Regions from separate parts of the Chroococcidiopsis sp. CCNUC1 genome, predicted to be linked through region 2. Evidence: riboswitches for the same ligand, from Rfam matches in the RefSeq annotation. Region 2 holds a riboswitch; the other holds the start of a gene.
What was found. A riboswitch is a leader RNA that binds a small molecule or an ion and turns the genes downstream of it on or off. The one in region 2 is predicted to bind cobalamin.

Region 1 (7,555 bases), 2.3 Mb from region 2:
ATTTCCACGAATTGCATTATGGTTGTTGGGAAGACAAGAATTAAGAGATAACCGTTGCATTTGGACTCATTTATCTTTACCTTTAAAACAGCCTACGTCCGAAGCTTACTCTACCTTAGAACAGGCTTGGTTTTCTTCATATAAGTGGTGGAGTTCTCGCCTTCCTCCAATTTAACAATTATTAGTAAAGAGTGACTAGTGGTTGGTGTCTAGTGACTAGAATTGCTCCCCTTGTCCCCCTTGTCCCCCTTGTCCCCCTTGTCCCCCTTGTCTCCCTTGTCCCCCTTGTCCCCCTTGTCCCCCTTGTCTCCCTTGTCTCCCTTGTCCCCCTTGTCTCCCTTGTCCCCCTTGTCCCCCTTGTCTTCCCCCTCTCCTTTGTCTCAAAGAAAACAGTACAACAGGTCATCCATCTTGTGGCACAATCGCACAGTCATCTCGAACCATTATTTCGTTTAGCAGGCTATACTTTATTATCTTTATTTTTATTAGATCTGCTAGCAATTCTGATTCCTTTCAATTTTACTAATCCCGTGTGGGAGTTTCAGCTAGCAAATCAAATTGTAGAACGCGCACCCGTACCAATTTTAGGATTCATTTTTGTTTTAATTGGAGAATCTCAATTTCGGATATTTAAATTTCTGTCTTGGTTGAGTTTATTAGGAGGAGTTTTGTATTTTTTGCTCATTCCATTATCTATTAGCGCTATCGTCAGAATTGACCAACAAAGTTCCGGTCAAATTGCTACCAGATTAGAACAAATTCAGCAATTAAAAGAACAGATAAATAAAGCACAAACTTCAACAGATGTATCGGCAATTTTAAGCCAACTCAATCCGCAGGCTACTCCGCCAACAATAGAAAATCCAGAAGCAGTCAAACAACAACTGTTGGCTAGCTTATCTCAGAACGAGCGATCGCTTCAAGCCCAAGCAGCTAGCCGCGAAAATAATCTTGGAACGCAAATCAAAAATACAATCAAAATATCTTTAGGAGCGCTCATCTCTGGAACTTTCTTTCTAGTTATTTGGCAGAAAACCCGCAAAATCGTCAACCAAAGTCAATTTGGATCGTAGGTGCAGAATCAGAGAGCAGGGAGCAGTGACCAGTGACCAGTGACCAGTGACCAGTGACCAGTGACCAGTGACCAGTTAACAATCCACTACACCCCACACCCCACAACACACCGACCTCCCACACGGCGCTGGCTCCCCTACACCCGCATCAACACGCACCACTTTCTTACCAATCACCAACTACCAACTACCATCACTGCTAACTTCTAGCTTCCCACTCACTTTTTCCAATCATAAATTTCCTTGCCACTAAGCAGAAATTATGTTAATAAAGTCGAGATACAAGTTAAAGTAGCAGCCAGCAGCAAGGGTGATGAATTCATTCTGGAAATCGTCAGGAATATTACTGGGAATAAGCTTGGGGGCGATCGCGCCATTGCCAAACTCAAACTCAACGTTACAAATAGTTACGGCTCAGCCTTCTCGAGCTCTGCTAGAACTGGGTTTAACGCGAGCGACAATTGACCAAAACGATCGCGCGATCGCGCCAAATACTGCATCTCAAGACACTGTTCAAGACACTGTGACAACTCCCAGTCTGTGGTGGGCAAAAGAGCAGTTTGGTGGAGATTTGCTGAGTCATTGGCTGGCTTATCCCGCTCAACAAAATGGCGATTCAGGACGCATCGACTTGCAAGTAAAACGGCAAAATTGGAATTCTTTAGACTATATTCAACAATACGAGTTCGTGCATCATTTTGGTACTGATGCTATGGATCGCGGCTATAATCTGAGAGTTTTCAACGAGCAAAAGCAACTTCTAGCCACTTACACTTGTGACTTCAGTGCTATTCCAACTCAGTGTCAGATCGATCTTGATGCCAACAGCAAATCGATGATTCGTGGCGGAAGTCAGTTTGGGATGATGCGGTAATTGGTAGTTGGTGAAAGGCGCTCTTGCGCTCTTGCGAGAGGTTTCTTTGCGACTCTCCCTCAGCAACCTTGCGCTCCCGATCGCTCCCTCAGCTCTCTTCCCCCTGCTCCCTATCTGGTAAAACGCATAATTTCTCGCCCTAAAGTTAGCAACCCTGTCACGCCTAAAGAGACAAAAAAGACGTAAGGATACCAGTATTGGTGAATTTGTTGCTGGCGGGTAAGTTGAGGATGCAGGGTGTAAATAAACAAGGTTAGTAAAGCGATCGCCAGTGCGCCAAAACCAACAAAACTCAAGCCAACTAAGATTCTGGCTGGCTGTAACTCCACATCGCTAATCGCATCGAGATCGATTTCTGCTAACACGCTTAACGAGTCTTCCGCAACCTCTGAAGCCGATTCGATTTTAGCTGCTAATGGCTGCGATACAACTGGGACGATCGCGGCTACAGCTTGACGGCGGATTAATCCTTCCGTATCTCGTAATATTTCTAAAGGTTTGCGATCGGTAATTTCAATCGATTCGCGATCGCTGACTTGATACCTGACTTTCCGTCTAATAGGCTGGTATTTCGGCTCGAAGTCCATAAGACACGCTGAAAACTAAGCTGAAAAAAATAGAGACGTAACATGGCACGTCTCTACACTTTAGCTTTTAGGCAGTGTTTTTTTGTAATTCCTCTAACCGTGCTAGAACTTCCGTGCTGTGAATGGCAGGATTTACCTTCACAAAAGTTTCGCGTAAAATCCCATCTGGGTCGATGAGAAAACTATGACGCATCGAAACAACACCAATCCACGAACCGTATGCTTTACTCACTTCCCCTGTGGTATCAGCAAGCAAAGGGAATTTTAACCCTTCTGAATCGCAGAATTCAGCATGGGAATCGATAGAATCAGCACTCACGCCAATAATCTGAGCATTTTTGTCGATGTATTTGGGTAAGTCTTGCTGAAACCGCTTGGCTTCTAGGGTACAGCCTGCTGTAAAGTCCTTGGGATAAAAATAAAGTACGACCCACTGACCGCGCAAGTCGGAAAGGGAAACTTCTCCATCTCCCGTATTGGTAGGTAGGGTAAATTGCGGTGCGGGTTGGTTCACTGGTGGTAGTTTACCCCCAAGCGCTAAGGCTGGGGTAGCAAAATGACACCAAACCAAAATAGACAAGCAACACGCAAAAACAGAAGTTAAAAAAGTACGACGAGATATCATGATGTCAACTGCAAGTCAGTTAACATAAGTTTACATTAGTCATCGCTGCGATCGGAATCCGCAGGTAAAGATGGTTCTACGTGAGATGCAGGTGGTGATTCTGCTTCTGATGTGATGCTCTCAATATATTGACTATCGAGCAGAAAAGTACCGCGATCGAACCGGACGACCCAATATCCCCCAGGACGGCGATCCGTAACTATCCCTTCTTCCCGCAGACGAATTGTATCGGGAGGACGCAGCATCGGCATCGGCTCGGCGGTTTTAATGTAAGGTGGCAAGGCGATAACTCGGACCGTTTCGCCTATGGTGAATTCTTTTGTCATTGGTAATTGGTAATTGGTAATTGGTAATTGGTAATTGGTAATTGGTCGTTGGTCGTGAGTCACTAGTTATTCACAAATGACAAATGACGGATGACTAATGACTATAGGCACTCATATTTGATTTCTGAAATATGCGTAAGTGCGTTACGCGACGCGATTGCACACCCTACTGTACTAATAACCAACCATCATTACCCATTACCTATTACCAAATCCATTATGGAACTTGCCAGATTTTTTGATGATAGTCTACCGCATTAGCGTAAGGATCTACAGGCGGGTGGTGATGGTCGTGGTGGTGATGATGGTGATGGTCGTGGCTATGAGAATGCGTGTCACCTGCTACAGCCGCTAGGCGGAATTTGCACATCTCGCAATTCATCTGGACTTGACCTAAATGGGTTTCGATTTCTCTCTCTCTGAGAATGCTAAATAGGAGCGGATGCAGTCCTATTTCTGGCAAACAGGCGATTTCAATTTGGGGATATTTTTGTTGCTGTTGAGCTGCGACATCAAAAATCTTTTTAACTAGCGTACCCGTAAAGAGAAAGTGAGGTAAAACAACAATCCGTTTTGGCTGATAGAGTAAAGCACGTTGGAACCCTGCTTCTAAGCGCGGGTGCGTGATGCCGATAAAGCAGGTTTCTACAGTAGCATAGCCGCTACCTTCCCAGAGAATACGGGCGAGCTTGCAAGCGTCGCCATTAGCATCAGGATCGCTAGAACCGCGACCGACAAATAATAATACAGTGTCTGCACGCTGAATTTGAGGATGGTCTATTTCTGCTAGACGCGATCGCCACAAATCGAGAATTCCGGGCGTAATCCCAAAATGCCGTCCGTAGTAAAATTTGAGCTGCGGATGTCTGGCTCTAGCGCGATCGAGTTCGTTAGTTACATCAAATTTGTTATGCCGTGCGGCAAACAGCAAAATTGGCAGCACGGAAATTTCCGTAAAACCCTTCTCGATGCATCGATCTACCCCTTCCTGAATTGTTGGTTCCGTCAGTTCCAGAAAGCAGGGTAGAACTGGTCTAGAGGTATCTAAAGCTTGGTATGCAGAGGCAAAATCTAGCAAGCTCTGCCGTCCAGCTTCATCTCTAGTTCCATGACCGATCAGTAATAGAGGACGCTGTAGCGGCAGAGGTGGTAATTGCAAAGAAATATCTTCCAACGGAGTTAAATGGCGATCGCTAAGCATTGAGATTTTAGCTCCTTTCCCGTGCGACGCAGGAAATAGCGTGAGCGGATAACAGCACAGGCATTCTGGCTTACTATTCGTCATCGTTCATCAGTCATTTATCATTTGCAGTTAGAGCAACAAATGACAAGTGACAAATGACAAGCGACAAAATCATTTACAGCTGCGGCACAGCCTCGGACTTACACCGATGTTTCCCTATGCTATTACAGTTCACTTGTGCCTAGATATCTTAACTGATTTGACCTACAACAAAAATACTGGGGGAGGGGGTATCAGTGACCAGTGACCAGTGACCAGTGACCAGTGACCAGTGACCAGTTATCAGGGAGCAGGGAGTCGTGCGTGGTGCGTAGCAAGAGGTTTATTAATTCCGAATTCCGAATTCCGAATTCCGAATTTCTTAGCGATCGCCTCTTTGTCCCTTCCAGCCTCGTTCTTGTCTCATTTGCTGTAGTTGTTGTTGCTGTTGTGGGGTTAATACTGCATCAAACTGAGATTTGGCAGATTGACGAATTTGTTGCATTTTGGTTTTCTGCTCTGGAGTTAGGTTGAGAGAAGCTAACGCTTCGCGACGGCGTTGTCTGCTTTCTCTAACGGTTTTGAGTTGTTCCCGCTGTGCTGGTGTCATAACTGCTTCGATTTGGGTGCGGGTATTGCGACGGATTTCGGCAATTTTATCTCTTTGTTCCTGAGTTAGCCCCAGTTTTTCAAGTCGAGGTGGAATTTTATCTTGAGCTTGGGCTATTTGCAATCCTGGTGCAACGGGTTCAGCTTGAGCTGCTAGCGGTACGGTGGCAATACTCAAGGCGATCGCGCTGGCTAATAAAGGGATAAGTTTAAATTGCATGGTAGCGTTCTCTGGCGTTTCTAAGATTTGATATCACCATCATAAAAATCGAAAAACCGCGATCGCCTGTGGAGAAAGTAACGAATTTAACTATTACTTTAGTCATGATGGTCATTGGTCACTGGTCACTGGTCACTGGTCACTGACCACTGGGTGCAGTCCTGCGGTAGTCTAGATCGAGTGACTCAGATTTAAGCTATAAATGCTGCTTTAGTATGTCCTCTAACGCCTCACCCACGGTTTCCAGCCCTACCCGCACAATTCGCATCGGTTCGCGCAAGAGCCAATTGGCTTTAGTTCAAACTTATTGGGTGCAAGAACAACTGCAAAAAGCTTTTCCAGATCGCACTTTTGAAGTCCACACCATGTCTACTCAAGGGGATAAAATTCTCGACGTTGCCCTTGCCAAGATTGGTGATAAAGGGTTATTTACTAAAGAGTTAGAAGTGGGGATGCTCAATCAGGAAATTGATTTTGCCGTACATTCCCTGAAAGACTTGCCGACTCGCTTACCGGAAGGGTTGATGTTGGGAGCGGTCACAGAAAGAGAAAATCCGGCAGATGCTTTAGTATTACATTCTAAGTATAAAGATAAACAATTCGATACATTGCCAGAAGGAGCCGTCATCGGGACTTCCTCTTTACGCAGACTGGCACAACTACGCTATCACTTCCCCCACCTAGCATTTAAAGATGTGCGTGGTAACGTAATTACACGCCTGCAAAAACTCGATGCTGGAGAATATGATGCCCTAGTATTGGCAGTAGCGGGACTACAAAGACTAGGATTAGGCGATCGCGTCGATCGGGTCATTCCAGCAGAAATCTCCTTGCACGCTGTCGGACAGGGCGCTTTGGGAATAGAATGTCGTGAGGGTGACGAAGAAGTCTTATCTCTAATTAAGGCGATCGAAGACGTACCCACACGCGATCGCGCTCTTGCCGAACGTGCCTTTTTGCGGGAATTAGAAGGTGGCTGTCAAGTGCCTATTGGCGTTAACACTAGCCTTGAGGGAGATGTGCTAACTCTCACGGGTATGGTAGCTAGTTTAGACGGGCAAAGATTGGTTAAAGATACCGTAACTGGTGCGCCTACAGAGGCAGAAAAGCTTGGCATCGAATTAGCCCAACGCCTTCGTCAACAAGGAGCGCAAGAGATACTAGCCGAAATCTTCGCGCAAATTCAACGCGGACAGGTATTGTAGAGACGTTACGTATAGAGACGTTACATGTAACGTCTCTATACAGAGCGACCTTTACCAATCTACTCACCACTCACTACTCACTAAACATGCGAATTTTGTTTGTTGCCGCAGAAGCAGCGCCAGTCGCCAAAGTTGGCGGAATGGGCGATGTCGTCGGAGCGTTACCGAAAATTCTTAGAGAAATGGGGCATGACGTGCGAATTTTTCTGCCCTATTATGGCTTTCTACCAGACAAAATGGAGATTCCCCAAGATCCAATCTGGTCTGGAGCTGCCATGTTTCAGGATTTTAAGGTTTACGAAGCCGTGCTGCCTGGAACTGATGTCCCCTTGTATTTATTCGGGCATCCGGCATTTGCACCCCGTCGCATTTATTCTGGGGAAGACGAACACTGGCGTTTCACTTTGTTTGCTAACGGCGCAGCAGAATTTTGCTGGAACTATTGGAAACCCGATATTGTCCACTGTCACGATTGGCATACAGGGATGATTCCCGTTTGGATGCACCAATCGCCTGATATTACCAGCGTATTTACGATTCATAACTTGGCTTATCAAGGTCCCTGGCGCTGGTATTTAGAGAAGATTACGTGGTGTCCTTGGTACATGCAAGGACATAATACAATGGCAGCGGCGGTGCAATTTGCCGATCGCGTGAATACAGTTTCTCCAACTTATGCCAAACAGATTCAAACGGCAGCTTATGGCGAAACTCTTGAAGGTTTAATGTCTTTTATTAGCGGTAAATTATGGGGTATTGTTAATGGAATTGACGTTGATGTTTACAACCCAGAAAACGATAAATATATTGCTAA
Region 2 (7,555 bases):
AACTGCTTCTTGTAGCCCCTCGATCGCTTGTTCTTGCGTCTGGACTGCCGCTCTTTGCGCCTCAACTGCCTGTTGTTGTTGGTCAACAGCTAGTTGTGCTTCCTCAAACTGATCCCGAGACAGCGCTCCTACTTTAGCGACACTCTCATATCGGTTTCGCTTTGCTTGAGCTGCTTTGAAGCCAGCGATCGCCGCTCTGAAATTCGCCTGAGTCACGCCTAATTGTGCCTGAGCTTTTTGTAATTCCTCCCGAGCTATCCTAACGTTTGCAGAAGCTTCTGCAACGTCAGCAACAGCAATAGTTTTCTTGTCTTGATATTCTCGACTGCGACCGCTCAGTTGCGCTTGAGCTGAGGCAACAGCGCGATCGATCCGGTCAGTTTCTGCTTCAATGTGGCTATCGAGAGCGCTAATCTGGGCATTGATTTGAACGAGTTGTAGGCGGCTCTGTCCAATGCTGCTAACTAGTTGACTCTTTTTAGTTTGTAGCTTCGAGTCATCAATTGTGGCGATCGCATCTCCAGTCTTGACAACTTGATTCTCTCTAACAGAAATCCGCATCACCGAACCTGCGGTTGCTGCCTGAACGAGCCGCAATTCTCCAGCCGGACGGACGACTGCCTGCGCTTTGACGGTGACTTTATACTTAGCTACTGAGGCAATTGGGACAGCTAACCAGACAACAGCAAGAATTAATAATCCACTTACATTAGTCCAACGACCGAGTGGCGGGAGAAATCCGTTTTCTTGAATTAGAGGTAGAAAGTGAGAATTGGAGCGGCTAGTCATAATAGATCGTTCGTAATTTCTAATCAAAAACAGTAATTATCAATTAGTCATTAGTAGCCTGGAGCTTGAGTGCCAGTGGGAGACTTACCGTTAGAATACGAGGCAGATTTGCCGACTAAACCATTTGTTGCTGGAGTAAAGTCATCGAGAAAATCTAAGTGGTCGCCGACTTGATAGCGTAGTTCCTCTGGAGTGCCAGAGATTTTCAAGCGTCCTGCTTCTAGCAGCACAATCCAATCGGCTCGCCCAATCACTTTGGGACGGTGGCTGATCAAAATCGTCGTTTTGCCCTGGCGATGGTGCAGCAGTCGATTTAGTACTTGAGCTTCACTGACTGGATCGAGAGCGCCAGTAGATTCATCTAAAATTAGTATCGGTGGGTCAGTAACTATGGCTCTGGCTATAGCTAGTCTCTGCCGTTGTCCCCCAGAGAGATTCGCACCAAATTCTCCTAAAATTGTTTGATATTTATCGGGCAGGTTACTAATAAACTCATCTGCACCTACAATCTGGCAAGCCCTCACAATTTGCTCAAAAGTGATGTGGGGATAGCTAAAGTGGAAGTTGTCAATGATGGAGCGACTCCAGAAGTGGGGTTCTTGCGGCACTAAAACGACTTGCTGTCGCAGGCATTCGAGAGAGAGATCTTGCTGGTTATAATCACCGTAGCGAATGTTGCCAGATTGGAGAGAATATAAGCCAGTAATCAGTTTGGCAAGAGTACTTTTGCCACAGCCGGATTTACCAATCAAAGCTGTAACTTTACCGCCAGGGATCTTGAGGGAAAAATCTTCGAGCAGGTCAACTCTACCTGCATGGTGAAAGTTGAGATTAGTGCAAATAATATCCGCATTGCCCTGAATTTCTGTCCAAGGTTTTTTGAAGTCGTTTTCATCTTCTGGAGTGGCATCGATGACTTCTGTAAGGCGTTGGATGACAATTTGGGCAGTAATAAACTCATCAGCCAACCCAATGGCTGAACTTAAAAAACCGAGAAAGTTACCGCTCATGCCGTTAAATGCCAGCAACTGACCGATAGATAATGTTTGATTAATTACTAGGTAGCTGCCCAACCAGAGAACACCAATATTGGTAAAAGTGGAGAGGATACCAGTAATAGTGCTACTGTAAAGCCCTAACTTCATCGTACTCCAGCCCAAGTTGGCAAGATGACCGTAATTGCTTTGATATTCTTGCCAAGCTTGCTCCGTGGCTTGGGTGGTTTTGAGTACCTGAACACCGCGAAAAGTTTCGACCAGAAAACCCTGGTTTTCCGTGCCTAAGACAATTTGGTTGCGAGTTTTCTGGCGCAAGGCAGGGAGAAACAGCAGGTTAACGATTGTGACAATGACAAAGGCAGCAAAGGAAGCTATGGTAAGTCCCCAGCTATAGAAGAGCATAAAGCTGAGGGAAACCAAGGCAATAAAAAATTGGCTGGGTAAACCGAGAACAATTTGGGCAACTAGTTGATTGATCGAGTTAACATCAGCAATGCGGCTGACGACTTCGCCACTGCGCCGTCCTTCAAAGTACGATAAGGGCAAGTGCAGAAGTTTTCGCCCATATTCCAAGATTAAGCCTAATTGCAGTCGCTGACCAAAGTGACCGATCAAGTGAGACTGGACTAAACCGATCGCACTTCTAAATAGATTCATCGTAACGACCCCAATTGCCACTGTAGTTAGCAGTTGGGTATCTCCCCTCACCAGCACGTCGTCGGTGAGCAATTGCATCATTAAGGGAGTGGCAAGGGAAAGCAGCCCAATGGTCATGTTGATGGCAATTGCCTGAGCGAGAATGAACCGATAGGGCAGAACGCGCTTCAGATAGCGCCCAAAACCGCCAACTCTATCGTTTGGTTGTTCGTAAAAGCGGCTGTCATCTGGTGCGAGCAGTAGCATCGTACCATTAGTCCAACCTTTGACTAGTTCCTCGCGGCTCAGGTAGCGGATACCAACGGCGGGGTCGGCAATGACATATTTTTTCCCTTTTTGTCCGTACAAAACAACCCAGTGGTAGCCTTTCCAGTGGATGATGGCTGGCAGCGGTGCTTGGTGCAAGCGATCGAGTATTTGAGGATTTGCTTTGACTTGACGGGCATTGAATCCTAAAGTTTCTGCTCCCCGATTCAACCCTAGTAGGGTAGTCCCCCGAGACCCCGTACCAACTGCTTCTCGCACGCGGTTGAGGGTGAAGGTGCGTCCGTAGTGTTTGGCAATGGTTGCTATGCAGGCTGCGCCACAGTCTTCTTCACTGTGTTGAAGGACAATTTGGTATTTCATGTTGATGAGTAGCCCTTGATAAATCAGGGCTGTTTTATTCGAGAAAACTTTTATTAATTATTTTGTTCGACCAAGCTTTTATTAATAAAGAAATTGGGAGCTAAGGAAAAATATCTTTGATTTTCCCTAGTCTCCCTTCTTGCAGACTTGATTCTATGGAGAATAAAATGACCTACTTTTACATAGGGGTATATCTCTATAGCTCAGAAACCTTTTATAGCTATAAGCTATAGTCCGATCTAGCCTGTCTGCTGAGGCTCTAACATGCGTTGTTGTCCTGTAAAGTAGTGTATTACATCTGCTAGATCGGATTCATAACATTCACAGGTACTGGCGGCATATTCCCTATATGGAAATTTACAGTGTTACCAGTTTGGCTAAGTCTGTAGAATCCATCAGCAACTTTTCCCCCTGCTAAAGTCAAAGATGTAGGGTTAGCATCCTGGTCAAATAGCAAAGTAACTTGCTGGTCATGGCTCTTGAAGGAAACTGTTTCGCCGTTCTTTATAGATACTTTATTTGGTTTGTAGAATTTATCCATCCAATAAATAATCTGTTCAGAACCTGTAGTATTTTCGACTTCATAAGTCCAGTTGGTACCTCCACTAATAGCAGCACCTTCTTCGGGGGTTAATTCAGCAAACAATTGTTCATCAGTAAAAGAAAAACTGTTGTCTAACATTGTGTTAATCCTTTAATAGATTTGGGTAAAATTATCTGGAAGTCGGTATTTATTCCAGATAGAAAACTGCGCTTCAAAATGAAATGATTTGTCTCATAATTTTTGAAGCTTTTCTTTTTACGAGAGCGGTCAGTTCTTCACTTGAAATGGCAAAGAATAATGAACCTTAGAAAATCAAAACAGTAAATCTTCTTGATATCTAGGTATTATGCTATGTAGAGATCGAGGTCATATGGGTTTTCAGGAGTGTAGTTATTGTCTTCAAATTTATACTTTCCTTCATTGTTTAAAGTGTATGATTTGTCTTGCTTGTAATTATCTCGACCATCTGTGTCAAAGCTAATATATCCGTTCGGAGCAGCAAAATACCATTTTTCACCTGGTTTCATGAGATATTGCTTACCATCCAAGACATGGGTGATATCGTATTTCGTCTTGTTTGTAATTTCAACCAGCTTGCATCCGCCACTAATTATTTCTGCATCTTTTTGATTTAAATCCACAAAAATATCTTGGTTAACAGAAGTAAGTTTGAGCAAGTCAGCAGTAGTAGTCATTCTATCAATCTTCAACATTGTTTTAATCCTTTAATAGAATTGGGTAAATTTATCTGGAATAAGTACTAACTTCCAGATAGAGAACTAGTAGGAAGGGGTTAATTATTTAACTTATCTTCCTGGGGAAATGTATCTCTACTAGTAGGCTATCCGTGTCTTATGCGATCGCAAGTCGAACGAACGGCATTGTTAAATTGCTCACTGATAGCGGTTTGTGAGTCCATTTAGATGAAGATACTAACTCTCGAAAAATGGCTTGATACCTTTTTTCGCGTTGCATCTTTGCAGCTATAAAACTAATCAATAATTGATTAGTACTTTTAGTATGAAAGCAACCTGTTTGCGATCGCGTTCAATTAAATGTATGACTTTATGTATAAGTTAAATGATTTCTATCTATTGTTGTTTGAGTTATAGAAAATTTCATTAATTTAAGTAACAAGGTAGATCGTGCAGGGCAGAAGTAAAGTAGATCGTGCAGGGCAGAAGTAAAGTAGGTCGTGCAGGGCAGAAGTAAAGAACTACTATACTGAACGAGAGGCGATCGACTTTGAGCAGTTGCGCCACAAAAACTTGTTGATAGCAAAAGAATCGGCTCAATTAGAGCAGATTATAAAGCCATAAGGTGAATCACATTTTGAGCTAGTTTCATTACGCAATGATAAGAACTGTAAGTTACTTTTAAGGATTGATGATGAATCGTTTAGCAGCGTATTTCTGACTTGACACTCAGCATAAAACTAATCATGTGACTAATAGAATTAACTATTCGATACAGATGCTTCCACGTGCTTATCACCCTTTAAATATATAGAAAGAATAAAATACTAACTCTGCTACGATTTTTACAAAACAACTGTAAGAACAGTTCTGTTTTTCTCTAAAGATGCGATCTGGTGGTATGATAATCTCCTCAATCTAATCGGTTCTAGCAGGAAACAGCTGTTAGAGGCAACGGGGAAAGTTCGGTGTAAGTCCGGCGCTGTCCCGCAACTGTAATTGGTAGTTGGTAGTTAGTAATTGGTAGTTGGTAATTTTTGCTCAGAATTTCTCGATTCCCGATTCCCAGCTCCCGCATGAGTCAGAATACCCACCGATAGAAATTGTTTAACTCACATCCTTCGCGAGGTACGGATGATGTCTAAAGATTTGATGTCTAAAATTTTGCAGCTATTTTGGCGCTATCTAGGGGCAATCGCAACCGCTTTGACGATCGCATTTTTTGCCATACCCCAACCAGCTTATGCCCATCACGCGATTGGTGGCAAGACTCCGGTAAATTTATTTGAAGGTTTCTTGTCAGGACTGGCTCACCCTGTTATCGGTTTAGATCATTTAGCTTTTGTCGTGGCAATTGGATTACTTGCAGTCGGACAGCGGCGCGGTGCTTTAATTCCGGCTGGGTTTGTCGTGGCGGCGATGTTGGGGACAGTTATTCACGTCTTCCAAATCGATTTACCTGCGGCTGAGGTCGCGATCGCAGTTTCTGTTATCATCTTTGGGGCAATGCTGGTGTGGCGAGATCGTCCTCATTGGTTGATAACATTGGGGTTGGGTGCGATCGCGGGATTATTTCACGGTTACGCTTACGGAGAAGCTATTATCGGGGCGCAAATGTTTCCTCTATTTGCCTACTTGTTGGGTTTTACTCTAATCCAATATGGTGTTGCTTTAGTTGCCTTTTTAGTAGGAAATTTAGCATTGCAGAAATCTGCTAATTCTAGTCCTGCTTGGTTAAGATTATCTGGTTTAGCAATCTGTGCAATTGGGGTAGTGTTCTTGACTTCCTCGGTGATGGGTTAAAAGTTAAGTAGTCACCTGTGGCAATCGCCGCCAGTGAATTAATTCACTGGCTTATAGCTCAAGTCGGATAAAGCCGACTACAATTGATTTCTAGTCTACTTCAGTAGACTTTTGCTGTTAGCCTCGGACTTAAGTTCGAGGCGGGTCTGAATACTAATTGAGAATGCTCACTGGTCACTGGTCAGTGATAACTGCTCCCCACTCCCTCAATACTTGTGAGACAATGCTGTTTGTCGATCGCAGGCTAATTTCAATTAGAATCCAATGGCTACAAAAATTCCCGTTACAGTCGTTACTGGTTTCTTAGGCAGCGGCAAAACAACTCTCATCCGTCATTTGTTGCAAAATAATCAGGGACGGCGCATTGCTATTTTAGTCAATGAGTTTGGTGAGTTGGGGATAGATGGGGAATTACTGAAATCTTGCCAGGTTTGTCCAGAAGAGGCGAAAGGTGAAGATAGCTTACCTCAGATTGTGGAATTAACAAATGGTTGTCTGTGCTGTACGGTACAAGAAGAATTCTTGCCGACAATGCTGGAGTTATTAAAACGCCGAGATAGTATAGATTGCATTGCGATCGAAACTTCTGGGTTAGCTTTACCAAAACCATTGGTGAAAGCTTTTCGCTGGCACGAGATCCGCAATGCTGCTACGGTGGATGCAGTGGTGACGGTGGTAGATTGTGCTGCTGTTGCCGCCGGAACGTTTGCTAGCAATCCGCAGGCGATTGAGGTGCAAAGACAGGCAGATGAGAGTTTAGAACACGAAACCCCATTACAGGAATTATTTGAAGACCAGTTGGCTTGTGCAGATTTAGTTGTATTGAATAAAACTGACTTGATTGATGCAACAACGCAAGCCGAAGTTTTAAAGTTGGTGCAACAAGAACTACCGCGACAGGTAAAAATGGTAACAAGCGATCGCGGTCAAATCGATCCTACAATTTTGTTGGGTTTTCAAGCTGCGGCTGAAGATGATTTGTCCAATCGTCCCAGCCATCACGACACGGAAGAAGACCACGAACACGAAGAAGAAATTACTTCAACCCATGTTGTGTTAAATCGCACATTTGAACCTAATGCTTTACAAAACCAGTTGCAAGTATTAGCAAAAGAACAAGATATTTATCGGATTAAAGGTTTTGTCGCTGTTGCAAATAAACCGATGCGTCTGGTTTTACAAGGCGTGGGAACCCGATTTGACCAATTTTACGATCGCTTGTGGCAACCTGAAGAAATGCCGCAAACTCGATTGGTTTTTATCGGTCGCAGTCTCAATCCTACTACAATTGAATCTCAATTAGTAGCTTTGCCGAACTAAAATTGCACTCTTGTTAGGGTGGATCGATCGCACACTCTAACAGACTATGTATTGCGTTCAATCTTCAAGAACAATAACGATTTATCTATAGTTCAAAGAATTAAGAATATCTTAATTTTGTA

Region 1: it holds a riboswitch for cobalamin, as region 2 does, so the genes downstream of both, M5J74_RS15730 (sirohydrochlorin chelatase) here and M5J74_RS26200 (HupE/UreJ family protein) in region 2, are expected to answer to the same signal.

What each region holds. Positions count from the first base shown of each region.
Region 1 covers NZ_CP097480.1:3,356,639-3,364,193, reverse strand. Annotated here, with positions in the region: gene M5J74_RS15770 (cyanoexosortase A system-associated protein) at 1-175, shown strand, start outside; gene M5J74_RS15765 (hypothetical protein) at 182-406, opposite strand; gene M5J74_RS15760 (HpsJ family protein) at 414-1,073, shown strand; gene M5J74_RS15755 (hypothetical protein) at 1,134-1,283, shown strand; gene M5J74_RS15750 (hypothetical protein) at 1,387-1,947, shown strand; gene M5J74_RS15745 (hypothetical protein) at 2,058-2,534, opposite strand; gene M5J74_RS15740 (peroxiredoxin) at 2,602-3,159, opposite strand; gene sipA (regulatory protein SipA) at 3,195-3,485, opposite strand; gene M5J74_RS15730 (sirohydrochlorin chelatase) at 3,703-4,686, opposite strand; cobalamin riboswitch at 4,724-4,926, opposite strand; gene M5J74_RS15725 (Spy/CpxP family protein refolding chaperone) at 5,090-5,536, opposite strand; gene M5J74_RS32770 (hypothetical protein) at 5,526-5,651, opposite strand; gene hemC (hydroxymethylbilane synthase) at 5,752-6,741, shown strand; gene glgA (glycogen synthase GlgA) at 6,828-7,555, shown strand, end outside.
Region 2 covers NZ_CP097480.1:5,660,198-5,667,752, reverse strand. Annotated here, with positions in the region: gene M5J74_RS26220 (HlyD family efflux transporter periplasmic adaptor subunit) at 1-789, opposite strand, end outside; gene M5J74_RS26215 (peptidase domain-containing ABC transporter) at 840-3,071, opposite strand; gene M5J74_RS26210 (hypothetical protein) at 3,373-3,753, opposite strand; gene M5J74_RS26205 (hypothetical protein) at 3,960-4,328, opposite strand; cobalamin riboswitch at 5,217-5,423, shown strand; gene M5J74_RS26200 (HupE/UreJ family protein) at 5,445-6,113, shown strand; gene cobW (cobalamin biosynthesis protein CobW) at 6,378-7,433, shown strand.